Regions from separate parts of the Streptomyces sp. SLBN-8D4 genome, predicted to be linked through region 1. Evidence: riboswitches for the same ligand, from Rfam matches in the RefSeq annotation. Region 1 holds a riboswitch; each other region holds the start of a gene.
What was found. A riboswitch is a leader RNA that binds a small molecule or an ion and turns the genes downstream of it on or off. The one in region 1 is predicted to bind cyclic di-AMP.

Region 1 (4,131 bases):
CCGTGCGCGAGGAGCTGCCCGCGTACGCCGTCGCCGGGTGGCTGACGCCGACCGAGCCGTACGCGCTGGGCTCGATGCGGGCGCGGCGGGTGGCGAGGGACTACGCGCGGCGTCAGTTCGGCGGGCGGGCCGCGGCACGGGCGGTCTCGCAGTACGAGGCGTACGCGACGTCCCTGGCGTTCCTACGGCGTCGGGGGCGGCTCGGGCGGGCGAACGCGGACTTCGTCGTACGGGAGCGGGAGCTGCTGCACGAGCTGTGGCGGCGACGGGAGGTGGCCCGGCCGGCGCTGGACCACGCGGCGCGGATGACGGCACCGCCGGTACCGGTGGCCGCACCGCCCTGGCCGGTGTACGGCGTCTACGGATATCCGGCCAACCCGGCTCACCCGGCTCACCCGGCCCAGCCGACGCCCCCCATCCACCCCGTCCACGGCGTCCACCCGGCGGTGCCGTACCCCGCCTACAACCCGTACCGGACGTAGGGCCGGGAGTCAGGCCGACGCCTGCGTCAGGCGAGCCACTTCCTCCTCCGTCAGCGTCAGCTCCCCGACCCCCAGCAGCGCCGGCAGCTGTTCCACCGTGCGGGCGGAGGCGATCGGGGCCGCCACCGTCGGCTGGGCCGCGAGCCAGGCGAGGGCGACTGTGGCGACCGGGACCGTGTGGGCCTCGGCGATGTCGTCCAGGGCCGCGAGGACCTTCCGGCCGCGTTCGGTGTCCAGGTGCTTTCCGGCGCCCGCGGCCCGCGGACCGGCGACCGTCGCGCCCGGGCGGTACTTGCCGGTGAGGAACCCGGAGGCGAGGGCGTAGTACGGGACCGCGGCGAGACCCGCGCGGGCGGCCACCGACTCCAGCTCGCCTTCGTAGGTGTCGCGGGAGACCAGGTTGTAGTGGGGCTGGAGGGCGACATAGCGCGCCAGGCCCTCGCGGTCGGAGAAGGCGAGGGACTCCGAGAGCCGCGCGGCGGAGATGTTGGAGGCGCCGATCGCCCGCACCTTGCCCGCCTTCACCAGCTCGTCCAGCGCGCCGATGATCTCCTCGACCGGCACCTCGGGCTTGTCGAAGTGGGTGTAGTAGAGGTCGATGCGGTCGGTGCGCAGGCGCTGCAGCGAGGCGTCGGCGGCCGCCTTGATGTTGGTGGCGGTCAGGCCGGGGAAGTCGGGGTGCTGGCTGACCTTCGTGGCGATGACGACGTCGTCGCGGTTGCCGCGGGCCGCCATCCAGTTGCCGATGACCGTCTCGGACTCGCCGCCGGAGTTGCCGTCGGCCCACGACGAGTACGAGTCGGCCGTGTCGACGAAGTTGCCGCCGGCCGCGGTGTACGCGTCGAGGACGCCGAAGGATGTGGCCTCGTCGGCGGTCCAGCCGAAGACGTTGCCGCCGAGGGAGAGCGGGAAGACCTTGAGGTCGGAGGAGCCGAGCTTGCGAAGAGACGTCATGTCGTACGTCAACGCCCGTGCCGGACGCCGGTCTTCCGCTGTGGCCGCAAAGTCCTCGCAAACAGGCGGAATGATCCACTCCGGAACTCCGGCGGCCCTGGCGTCGGGGGGACGTCGCCAGGGCTGCCGGAGTGCGGAGGAAACCTCAGGGAGTGAGACCCTTGCCGCGCAGCCACGCCATCGGGTCGATCCCGGTCGCCGCGCCGCCCGGGTGGACCTCCAGGTGCAGGTGCGCGCCGGTCACGTTGCCGGTGGCGCCCACGCGGCCGATGACGTCACCGGTGCCGACCTTCTGGCCGACGCTGACACTGATCGAGGACTGGTGGCAGAACCACAGCTCGGTGCCGTCGTCGAGGGTGAGGATCGTGCGGTAGCCGTAGGAACCGGCCCAGCCGGCCTCGGTGATGGTGCCGCTGTGGATCGCCTTGATGAGCGTGCCCGTGGGGGCGGCGAAGTCGAGGCCCGTGTGATAGCCGGAGGACCACAGCGAACCGGCCTGACCGAAGGTCCCCGTGATGGTGTACGACGAGGTCGGCAGCGTGTACTGCTTGGCGAGCTCGGCCAGGCGCGCGGCCTCGGCCACCTTCGCGGCCGCCTCCTCCGCCTTCTTCTTCGCGGCGGTGGCCTTCTCCTGGGCCTCCTTCTCCGCCTTGGCGGCGGCCTCGTCGGCCTCCTTCTCGGCGGCGGCCCGCGACGGCCTGGGCGGCCTTGGTGTCGAGCTGGCCCTGCTGCACCTCGGCCTGGGCCAGGATGCGCGAGCGCAGCGCCTCACCGGCGTCCGAGGTGCCCTGGGCGGTGTCGGCGGTGGTGGCGCCGACGCTGCTGAAGGCGCTCGTGTCGTCCGCGGCGGAGCCGGAGTCGTCCGAGATGAGCGAGCTCACGGAGCCCAGGTCGGGCATGGAGATGGAGACCGGGGGCTTGCCGGTGTTGGCGCTGGCCATACCGCCCGCGCTGACGGCGGCTATGACACCGACGCCCAGAACCGTGGAGCTACGGGCGAATCCTCCGCCACGCTGCTTGGCGACGCGATGCCGGCCTCGTACGGGGGCGAGGGAGTCCGCGGTCGGGTTCCACTCGCCGAGCAGGGCCTCGTCGTCGGCGCGGTAACCGCCGTACACGAGGGTGTCGCTGGGTACGTACGGCGCCTCGGGGGCAGGCGGGTTGGACGCCACGTGGGCGCGCTCCTTTCCTTCCTTCTCGCCTACCGGGTTAGCTGACGGGTTCGGAGCAGGAAGGTCTCCTACGCGCGTATACCCGCCGTGCTGCCACGGCGGACTACGAGCGATTCACCCCAAGTTGGTGGTTCCCCGGTTCCCTTGCGGAATTCGGCGCGTGAGCACGGAGCCGTCTCTTGTGACGGCTGGGACGACCGCGCTGCGTTATCGAACGTTAATAGACCCGGGGGTCCGATTCCAAGCTGTTCCGCTTGATCATTAACGAAATCCCGGAGGACTTACGGCCCATGAACGGTGAAAAACGGGCGAGTTGACCCCGCCCCAGGCGACACACCGGCATTGACGGTACGTCAGTTGTTATGCGGAGGGCGGCCACCCGCTCACCCCGCGTCACGACGGCCGCCGAGACGTCGCCGACCGTGGGAAAACACTCAGGGCCGGATTCCAGTGAACTGGAATCCGGCCCTGAGCCTTGAGTAGCGGGGACAGGATTTGAACCTGCGACCTCTGGGTTATGAGCCCAGCGAGCTACCGAGCTGCTCCACCCCGCGTCGTTGTGTGACCAGCATACGTCATCCGCGAGGTGGTTCGCGCCAGGGGTGTCCCGGAGGCCCGGTTTCCCGCGTGGCGGCCACGAGGGAGTTTCGGTACGGCCCCGTCGTCCGGCGTGAGCCGCAGGAGCCCGGTGACGACCTCGACCCCCGCCGCCACCGAAAGCGCCGAGCTCAGCCGACGCCGAGTTCGGTCAACTCGCCCAGCGGCAGCGTGTGCTGGGTCTGGAGGACCTTCGCGCGCAGGTAGCGGACGTTGTGGGCGGTGGTGAAGACACCGGTGGGGACCCGGTCGCCGACGTCGATGCCGAGGTCGCGCAACTGGCCCGCCTTGTCGGGGTTGTTGGAGAGCAGGTCGAGCTCGGCGATCCCGAGGGCCTGGAGCATCTGCGCGGCCGCCGTGTAGTCGCGGGCGTCCTCGGGCAGGCCCAGCGCGGTGTTCGCGGCGTAGGTGTCGAGGCCCTGGTCCTGGAGGGCGTACGCGTCGAGCTTGTTGTAGAGGCCGATGCCGCGGCCCTCCTGGCGGAGGTAGAGCAGGACTCCGCCGCGCCCGGCTATGCGCTCGACCGCCTCGCGCAGCTGCGGGCCGCAGTCGCAGCGCGCGGAGCCGAAGACGTCACCGGTGAGGCACTCGGAGTGCAGCCGCACCAGCGGGACGGTGCCGGGCGCGGGGTCGCCGAGGACGACGGCGAGGTGCTCCTGCCCGTCGATCAGGCCGTGGAAAGTGACGAGCTCGGCGTCTACGCGGTAGCCGTCCCCGAAGCGCAACGGGACGCGGACGCGGGAGCGCTGGGTGGCTGCGGGCAGGTCGGACATGCGGGTACTCCGCTCCGTGGACACACCTGCTTCAGATTTGAAGCAGTTCTACTGATCGAGACCCTACCCCATGCTTTAAATTTGAAGCAACGGCTTTATGGCGCTCGTCACACGTGGACTTCCCAGGAACACGGCGCTCAGGAACAGGGCGGG
Region 2 (4,131 bases), 3.1 Mb from region 1:
TCGAAGGAGGGGTACCCATGGCCCGACCGACCGCCCGCTACGTCCTGCCCGAGTTCCATGAGCGCACGAGCTTCGGGCAGAAGTCGATGGATCCGTACTCGAAACTGCTGGAGGAGCGGATCGTCTTCCTCGGGACGCGGATCGACGACATCTCGGCGAACGATCTGATGGCGCAGTTCATGTACCTCGAACACCAGGCCCCGGACCGGGACATCGCCCTGTACATCAACTCCCCCGGCGGCTCGTTCAGCGCGATGTCGGCTATCTACGACACGATGCAGTACGTCAGTTGCGACGTGGAGACGACCTGCCTCGGCCAGGCCGGCTCCTCCGCGGCGGTGCTGCTCGCGGCTGGCACCCCGGGCAAGCGGTCCGTGCTGCCGGGCGCCCGGGTGGTGATCCACCAGCCCGCGCTGAGCGAGCCCGTGCAGGGGCAGGCCAGTGATCTGGCCATCCAGGCAGACGAGTTGCTCCGGGTGCGGGCCCGCCTGGAGGAGATGCTCGTCCGGCACACCGGGCGCAGCCGCGAGCAGGTGAGCGCGGACATCGAGCGGGACAAGATCCTCGACGCGCAGGGCGCTCTGGACTACGGCCTGGCGGACGCGATCGTCCCGAGCCGCAAGTCCTCCCCCACCGCACCGGGCGCGAGGTGAGCCCTCGATGGTGCCGGATCTTCCCCCGCTGCCCGCGCTCACGCGCGCCGAGGGCGAGCTGATCGACCGTTATCTGGAGGTGGTCGACCTGCTGGGCCGGATCAACCCGGCCCGGCGGGAGGACACCTACGGCGGACTGCGCGCGGCCCAGGCGCTGGTGACCAGGGCGGCCGAGCTGCGTGACGCGCTGGCGCTGATGCACGGCCGGGGCGAGCGAGAACTGCACGCCGAGACACTGGCGCGGGCCCTGCGGGTCCTGGACGGCGAACGGCGTACGGCCCGGGTCACCGTGCCGCCCGAATCCGACAACTGACGCACCGGCAGCAATTCCGGACGCCCCGTGGTCTGACGAGGCGCCCGGGGCGCGGTTGAAACGGACCAAAAGGCGTACCGCCATTTGCAGGAGGCTCGGCTCCTTTTTCGGGACCGCCGAGGTTGCACAACGCGCGTGGTTCAGGGCGGGAATGAGGAGTTTCTGTGCTGGTCGCGCGGCCCGTGGGGCCCTCGACGCCCCTTCGCTAGCTCAGGTGTCCACCCGAACGGGTGAGTGGTGAGTAACAACACAAACCCCCGGTTCCATTGGGTTTTTGGGACATCCGTGCGCCAAGATCCCTGTCTGACGACAAGCCCCCGCCGCAGCGGCGGGGCGATCCGGGCGGACGCCGAGTCCTGCCGCCGCCCGGATGACCGGTCGACAGGAGTGGATCGGCAGGAGTGGAGGACCCAAGCAACGACGGGTCGCCGGAACGGTCACGCCATGACCGGGTCGAGCAGCCCTTGGGGTGAAGCCGCGTCAGCGGCCGGGCAACTTCGCCAGCCCGAATCCGACAGGTCATCCTTCACAGGCGGCTGACGAAGGGTTGCGCATGACTGCGCTCAATCGTGTCCCGTCGCTGATGGTCCGGGCCGGTACGGCCTCGGCCTTCGCCATCGCCGCCGTGGGCGGCTCCGTCGTGGTTCCGGGCGTCGCAGCCGACGCCGCCGCCGCGACACCGGCGACGAAGGCGCTCAAGGTAGCGGCCTCCAAGAAGGGCTCGCCGTACAAGTACGGCGCCACCGGGCCCCGCCGCTTCGACTGCTCAGGGCTCACGCTGTACTCGTTCAAGAAGGCGGGCAAGAAGCTCCCGCGCACGGCGGCCCAGCAGTACAACAAGACCCGCCACATCGGCTCGGGCAGCCGCAAGGCCGGCGACCTGGTGTTCTTCCACTCGGGTTCGAACGTCTACCACGTCGGCATCTACGCCGGGAAGGGAAAGATCTGGCACGCCCCGAAGACCGGGGACGTGGTGAGGCTGCAGAAGATCTGGACGAAGAGCGTCTGGTACGGCCGGGTCAAGTGACGCCCCCGAGGGGGCGGCGGCGACCTGACCTCCCGCCGTCCCCTCGGGTCTCCCGGGACGCGTGACACGGCTTCAGGTGGTTACCCGTGCCCGCATGGCCGACCACCGCCCGTGCACCGCCCGCAACGAGACCCCGCTGGAGCGCGCCGACCGCAACTTCGGCGAGCTGCTCCAGGAACTGCGCGTCACCCAGACCGGAGTGCAGATCCTCTTCGCCTTTCTGCTGACCCTGGCCTTCACCCAGCGCTTCCCGTCCCTCGACACCTTCCAGCGCGCCACGTACGTCACCACACTGCTGTTCGCGGTGCTCGCGGCGGCCCTCTTCACCGCGCCGGCCGCCCTGCACCGCTCGCTCTTCCAGCGCGGCGCCAAGGCCCGCATCGTGCAGGTCTCCTCCCGGCTAGCCACGATCGGCATGGGCGTTCTGGTGCTCGCGTTCACCGGCTCGGTGCTGCTCGTGGTGGACGTGACGACGGACCGGGCCGGCGGACTGGCCGCGGGCGCGGCGACCCTGCTGATGTGTCTGGGCCTGTGGGGCCTGCTCCCCCGCCTGGTCCTGCGGGCGGGACGCGCAGAGGAGCACAGGGCGGCGCAGGCGCAGGCACAGGCGCAGTCGCACCCGGCCCCCGGGCCGACGGAGCGCGAGGTGATCAGGCCGCGAGCGGCCGTTCGGCCCGGAGCATCACCGCGAGAGCCGTCACCGCGTCTGCGATGACCCCGGGACACATCGCCCTGTCGAACTGATGTCTTCTACGGCTCCTGCTGCCCCGCGGCGGTGACCGGCTCCGCCGGTACCGTCCACGGGAGTTCGATCGAGACGGTCTTGCCGCCTTCGCCGGTGGGCCTGACTCTCAGCCTGCCGCCGCTCTCGGCGGCGAGCCAGCGGATGATCACCATCCCCCGTCCGTTGTCCTGCTGGACCGCGGCCGGCAGGCGCTTGGGGAAGCGGGGGTGGCTGTCGGTGACCCCGATGCGCAGCTGTTCGTCACGGTCCAGCTCGATGTCCACCGTGAAGGTGGGTGACTGCCCGAAGGTGTGCTGTACGGCGTTGGTGGCGAGTTCGGAGACGATGAGCCGGACGGTCTCGGCGGCGTCCGTGGTCGGCGCCAGCCCCCACTCCGCCAGGGTGCTCAGGACGTAGGTGCGGGCCGCGGAGACCGAGGCGGGTTCGCTCGGCAGAGTGACGGATGCTTCCAGGTGGTCTGCCATGGCGACGTCGTCCCTTTCCCACGGGACCGGAGTCCGACACGGTGCGGATGGTTCGAGTACGGTCCCGGACTGGTGGTTCATCGTCAGAGTGCCATCACGGAGGCCGCGACGGGTGCCGATCCACCAAGATGTGCATATATCTGTCGCTCGAAGCGGTGAACTCTGCGACGCGAGACCGTATTTGGGCAGCTCGTCAGGAGTAAGGAGGAGCGCATGCAGCACGGCCCCGCGGTGCGCCGGCGGAAACTGGGCGCCGAACTGCGTGCGTTGCGCGCGAGTGCGGGGCTCACCAGCGGTGAGGCGGCCCGGCTCGTGGGCTGGCACCAGTCGAAGGTGAGCCGCATCGAGACCGGTGCCAGCGGGGTGAAACCGGCCGATGTGCGGTTACTTCTCGACGCCTACCGCGTGGGGGACGCGAATCTGCGGGAACTGCTGCTGGTATTGGCGGGCTCCGACGAGAGCGGCGGCCGGCACCACTGGTGGCACGCGTACCGGGGTGTCCTGCCGCCGACGTACCGGGACTTCATCAGTCTGGAGTCCCAGGCGAGCGCGATGCGCACGCTGGAGACCTCGGTCGTGCCCGGGCTGCTCCAGACGCCCGAGTACGCCCGCGCGGTGACCCGGGCCGCCGTGGACGGCCTGGACGACGAACGTCTCGACGCGCTGGTCGAGGTCCGGCTGGCCCGGCAGGACATCCTCCGTGCGCAGCCGCCCCTGGAGTTGAGCGCGGTCCTGGACGAGGCGGTGCTGCGACGGGAGGTCGGCGGCCCCGAGGTGATGGCCCGTCAGCGAAAGAGACTCCTGGAGGCGGCCCGGCTGCCTCAAGTGCGGCTGCAGGTACTGCCGTTCACTGCCGGGGCGCATGTGGGTATCACCGGGCCTTTCGTAATCTTCTCATTTTCGCGCACTTCTGATCTGGATGTGGTTGT
Region 3 (4,131 bases), 3.8 Mb from region 1:
CGCCGAGTCCCTGCTCACCCGGACCCCGCTCACCTACGGCGAGAAGGTCATCGGCAGCCGCCGCGGACACACCGGCCACCAGCACCTGCCGTGGGTGGCGCTCGACACCGACGCCACCGAGGAGCGGGGCGAGGTCTACGGCGTCGCCCTCGGCTGGTCGGGGTCCTGGCGGATCGCCGTGGCACAGCTGCCCGACGCGCGCGTGCAGATCACCGGCGGCGCCGGCTACGACGACTCGGGTCTGCTGCGGCTGGCGGCCGGGGAGTCCTTCACGACCCCTGTCTTCGCCGGCCTCTGGAGCGACGGCGGCTTCGGCGGCGCGAGCCGTGCCTGGCACGCCTACCAGCGGGCGTACGTCATCCCGGACGCGGACCAGGACCGGCCCGTGCTGTTCAACTCCTGGGAGGCCACGAACTTCGACATCTCCGAGGAGCAGCAGGGCACCCTCGCCCGGCGGGCCGCGGCGATGGGCGTCGAGCTGTTCGTGGTCGACGACGGCTGGTTCGGTGCCCGCACCAGTGACCGGGCCGGACTCGGCGACTGGGCGCCCAACCCCGACCGCTTCCCCTCCGGCCTCAAGCCGCTCGGCGACTACGTGCGCGCGCTCGGCATGCAGTTCGGCATCTGGGTCGAGCCGGAGATGATCAACCCGGACAGCGAGCTGTACCGCGCCCACCCGGACTGGGTGCAGTACCAAACGGGACGTAAGAGGACGGAGTTCCGCAATCAGCTCGTGCTGAACCTCGCGCGGGAGGACGTCCAGGAGTACCTGTGGGAGCAGCTCGACACCCTGCTCTCCTCGGCCCCGATCGACTATGTGAAGTGGGACTTCAACCGCTGCTTCACGGACGCGGGCTGGCCCGGCGAGTCCTACCCGCAGCGCCTGTGGGTCGACCATGTGCGTGGCTTCTACGCCCTGTTGGACCGGTTGCGGGCGGCTCACCCGGGCGTGGCCTTCGAGTCCTGCTCGGGGGGCGGCGGCCGGATCGACCTCGGGGTGCTCAGCCGTACCGACCAGGTGTGGACCTCGGACAACACCGACCCGCTCGACCGGCTCGCCATTCAGGACGGCTTCAGTCAGATCCATCCCGCGCGCGTGATGGCCGCCTGGGTCACCGACAGTCCCAACACCCAGCTCAACGGCCGGGTGAGCTCGCTGCGGTTCCGGTTCGTGAGCGCGATGGCCGGGGTGCTCGGAGTCGGCGGGGACCTCGCCGAGTGGACAGAGGAGGAGCTCGCCGAAGCCGGTCGCTGGGTGAAGCTCTACAAGGAGATCAGGCCGCTGGTGCAGCATGGCGACCTCTACCGGCTGCGGCCTCCGCGGGGCGGACTGAGTGCGGTGCAGTACGTCCGCGGGGACGAGACCGTCGTCCTCGCCTGGCTTCAGGCGCAGAAGTACGGCGAGCCCGTCCCCTCGCTGCGGCTGCGCGGGCTCGATCCGACAGCGTCGTACGAATGCCCTGAAACGGGCGAAGTTCACCGAGGGGTCGTACTGATGCATCACGGACTTCGGACCGGGTTGCGCGGCGACCTCGATGCGACGGTTATCCGACTGCGCCGCATCTAGGGCTTCTGTCCGAATTACTAGCTTCCTTCCAACTCCTTCCGGAATGAGGATTCCTGTGAATTCGTGACGTGAGGAGCGTCATAGCCGTGACGGTGTGTCGCCCGTCATGTTCACGTAATTCACAGGTTTATCAAGGGGGTTTGGGTGGGAGAAGCGCGGCCGATACACGCAGGGTGACTGGTAATTCTCATAGGGGATCAAGGGAAACGCATACCCGCGCAACCTCTCACTTGTCCCTTTGCGTCTTGCTCGTTTACGTTCGCCACCGATCCGGTCGGACGCCCAATCCTGCCGCCGAACGGATTCCCCACACCCACTTACCCGTGAACGGCAGGAGCGGGGGACCCACAGGCAGTACTGCCTGTTCCGGTCTCCGGAACAGGCTTGGGGTTTAGTCGCGTCTCGGCGCGGCCGGGCATCTCCAGCCCGCACCCGACAGCTCACCTCGCAGGCGCCGGAGAGGAATTCGTCATGCCCGCGAAGGGTAAGCACCGCCGCCCGAAGTCCCAGCGCTTCGCCCGCTCGATCGCCGTCGCCGGAACCGGGGGCGCCGCGCTCGCCCTCCCGCTCATGGGGGCCACCGGCGCGCACGCCGCCACCTCGCAGTCCGTGTCGGAAAAGGCCGTTCAGTCGATTCCCGTCACGCAGAAGGCCGTTGAGAAGTCCGCCGAAAAGGCGGCTGCGAAGAAAGACGCGGCAAAGACCTCGACCGTGCGCACCTATTCGGTGCGGGTCGGTGACTATCTCTCGAAGATCGCCGACGAACAGCATGTGAGCGGTGGCTGGAAGAAGCTCTACGCCGACAACCGCCAGGCGGTCGGCGACGACCCGTCGCTGATCCACCCGGGTCTGAAGCTCTCGATCGGCAAGAAGGCCAAGGCGGGCGCGACGAAGACCGGCTCCTCCTCGTCGTCCTCGGCGAGGACCGAGAAGGCCGAGCCGAAGAAGGCGTCCTCGAAGTCGACGGCCGTCACCCAGAGCGCCGACACCACCAGCAGTGCCAGCGGCTTCACCCTCCCGGTCAGCGGCGCCACCATCGGCACCGGCTACCGCGTCGCGGGCAGCATGTGGTCCAGCGGCTACCACACCGGCGTCGACTTCGTCGTCCCGACCGGTACCTCGCTCAAGGCCGTCGGCGCGGGTACGGTCGTCTCCGCGGGCTGGGGCGGCGCCTACGGCAACCAGGTCGTCATCAAGCTGGCCGACGGCTACTACGCGCAGTACGCCCACCTGTCCCAGCTCTCCGTCTCGGCCGGCCAGACCGTGTCCGAGGGCCAGCAGATCGGCCTCTCCGGCGCGACCGGCAATGTGACCGGCCCGCACCTGCACTTCGAGATCCGCACCACGCCGGACTACGGCTCCGACGTGGACCCGGTCGCCTACCTCCGCTCCAAGGGCGTCGCCGTCGGCTGACGCCCCCCTGTGCCACCGAAGGCCGGACCCCGATCCCCGGGTCCGGCCTTCGGTGTTTCCGTGGAAGCGCGATGCCGGTCGGGGGTGTTCGCGCCTTCATGATCGCTTCGTTGCGTTCTTGTGGCAGGCGCGCTCGGGGCGTCGACAGGTGGGGGAGGGGCGGGGCACAGTGAACTCCGTTGCTGCGTAAGCGCTTTCTAACGGCTTCGGAGTTCACCCCCTTCCCGGAAGGAACCGTCCGCCATGACGACCACGCGCAGAGCCTTCGGAGCCCTCGCGGCCGGCGCCGCCCTGGCAGCCCTCGCCCCCGCGGCCACCGCGAGCGCCTCGCCCCGCCACCGGCGCCTCATCGCTCACGACGACTTCCGTCACGGCCTCGGCCGCTGGGCCGTCGAACTGGAGCAGGGCGGCACGGTCACCGCGCGGCGCGGGATCCTGGAGGTCGACGTGCCGGCCGGTGCGACGATCTGGTTCAGGCAGCCGCTCGCAGGGCCGTACGTCCTGGAGTACACCGCCACACCCGTGTCCGCGGGCGGGGCCAACGACCGGGTGTCCGACCTGAACAACTTCTGGAACGCGGTCGACGTCCGGTCCCCCGACGACCTCTTCGCCGTCCCCCGGGGCGGGGCGCTCGCGGAGTACGACTACCTGAGGACGTACTACTCCGGCTACGGCGCCAACTACAACACCACGACACGGCTGCGCCGCTACGTCGGACAATCCGGTGTGCGGCCCCTGATTTACGACTACACCGAGCCGCTGCTGGCCGCGAACGAGCCGAACCGGGTACGGATCGTCTCCGACGGCTCCAGGGTGCAGTGGTGGAACAACGGGCGGCTCGTCTTCGACTACACCGACCCGGAGCCTTATACGAGCGGGCACTTCGCGTTCCGGACCACCTGGAGCCACTTCCGGATCAGTGACTTCAGGGTGTGGCGGTCGCAGTGTCAACACTCCTGGTGAAAGGGCTATTCCTGGTTTGGCCAACACTTTAGGAGTGGCTTATCTCACCGCCCGTCAAGTCCTTCCTACGGTCGCGTAGGTCACATTCCAAGGTGAATCATGAACGGCTGTGGCAGACGATTCGAAGAATGACAGCAGCTCAGTGATCGGGTCGTACGTGGCGGTGGGGGACAGCTTCACCGAGGGCG

Region 2: it holds a riboswitch for cyclic di-AMP, as region 1 does, so the genes downstream of both, RKD20_RS37615 (C40 family peptidase) here and RKD20_RS23455 (M23 family metallopeptidase) in region 1, are expected to answer to the same signal.
Region 3: it holds a riboswitch for cyclic di-AMP, as region 1 does, so the genes downstream of both, RKD20_RS06400 (M23 family metallopeptidase) here and RKD20_RS23455 (M23 family metallopeptidase) in region 1, are expected to answer to the same signal.

Annotation. Positions count from the first base shown of each region.
Region 1 covers NZ_JBMGQC010000001.1:5,180,516-5,184,646, reverse strand. The annotation lists gene RKD20_RS23465 (PrsW family intramembrane metalloprotease) at 1-482, shown strand, start outside; gene RKD20_RS23460 (aldo/keto reductase) at 492-1,436, opposite strand; partial or broken gene RKD20_RS23455 (M23 family metallopeptidase) at 1,582-2,608, opposite strand; cyclic di-AMP (ydaO/yuaA leader) riboswitch at 2,620-2,777, opposite strand; tRNA gene RKD20_RS23450 (tRNA-Met) at 3,089-3,162, opposite strand; gene RKD20_RS23445 (GTP cyclohydrolase II) at 3,337-3,978, opposite strand; gene RKD20_RS23440 (MarR family winged helix-turn-helix transcriptional regulator) at 4,116-4,131, opposite strand, start outside.
Region 2 covers NZ_JBMGQC010000001.1:8,261,943-8,266,073, reverse strand. The annotation lists gene RKD20_RS37625 (ATP-dependent Clp protease proteolytic subunit) at 18-653, shown strand; gene RKD20_RS37620 (hypothetical protein) at 661-966, shown strand; cyclic di-AMP (ydaO/yuaA leader) riboswitch at 1,383-1,516, shown strand; gene RKD20_RS37615 (C40 family peptidase) at 1,520-1,993, shown strand; gene RKD20_RS37610 (DUF6328 family protein) at 2,088-2,708, shown strand; gene RKD20_RS37605 (ATP-binding protein) at 2,744-3,202, opposite strand; gene RKD20_RS37600 (helix-turn-helix domain-containing protein) at 3,416-4,131, shown strand, end outside.
Region 3 covers NZ_JBMGQC010000001.1:1,371,575-1,375,705, reverse strand. The annotation lists gene RKD20_RS06405 (alpha-galactosidase) at 1-1,567, shown strand, start outside; cyclic di-AMP (ydaO/yuaA leader) riboswitch at 1,868-2,036, shown strand; gene RKD20_RS06400 (M23 family metallopeptidase) at 2,039-2,980, shown strand; gene RKD20_RS06395 (DUF6250 domain-containing protein) at 3,224-3,943, shown strand; gene RKD20_RS06390 (SGNH/GDSL hydrolase family protein) at 4,086-4,131, shown strand, end outside.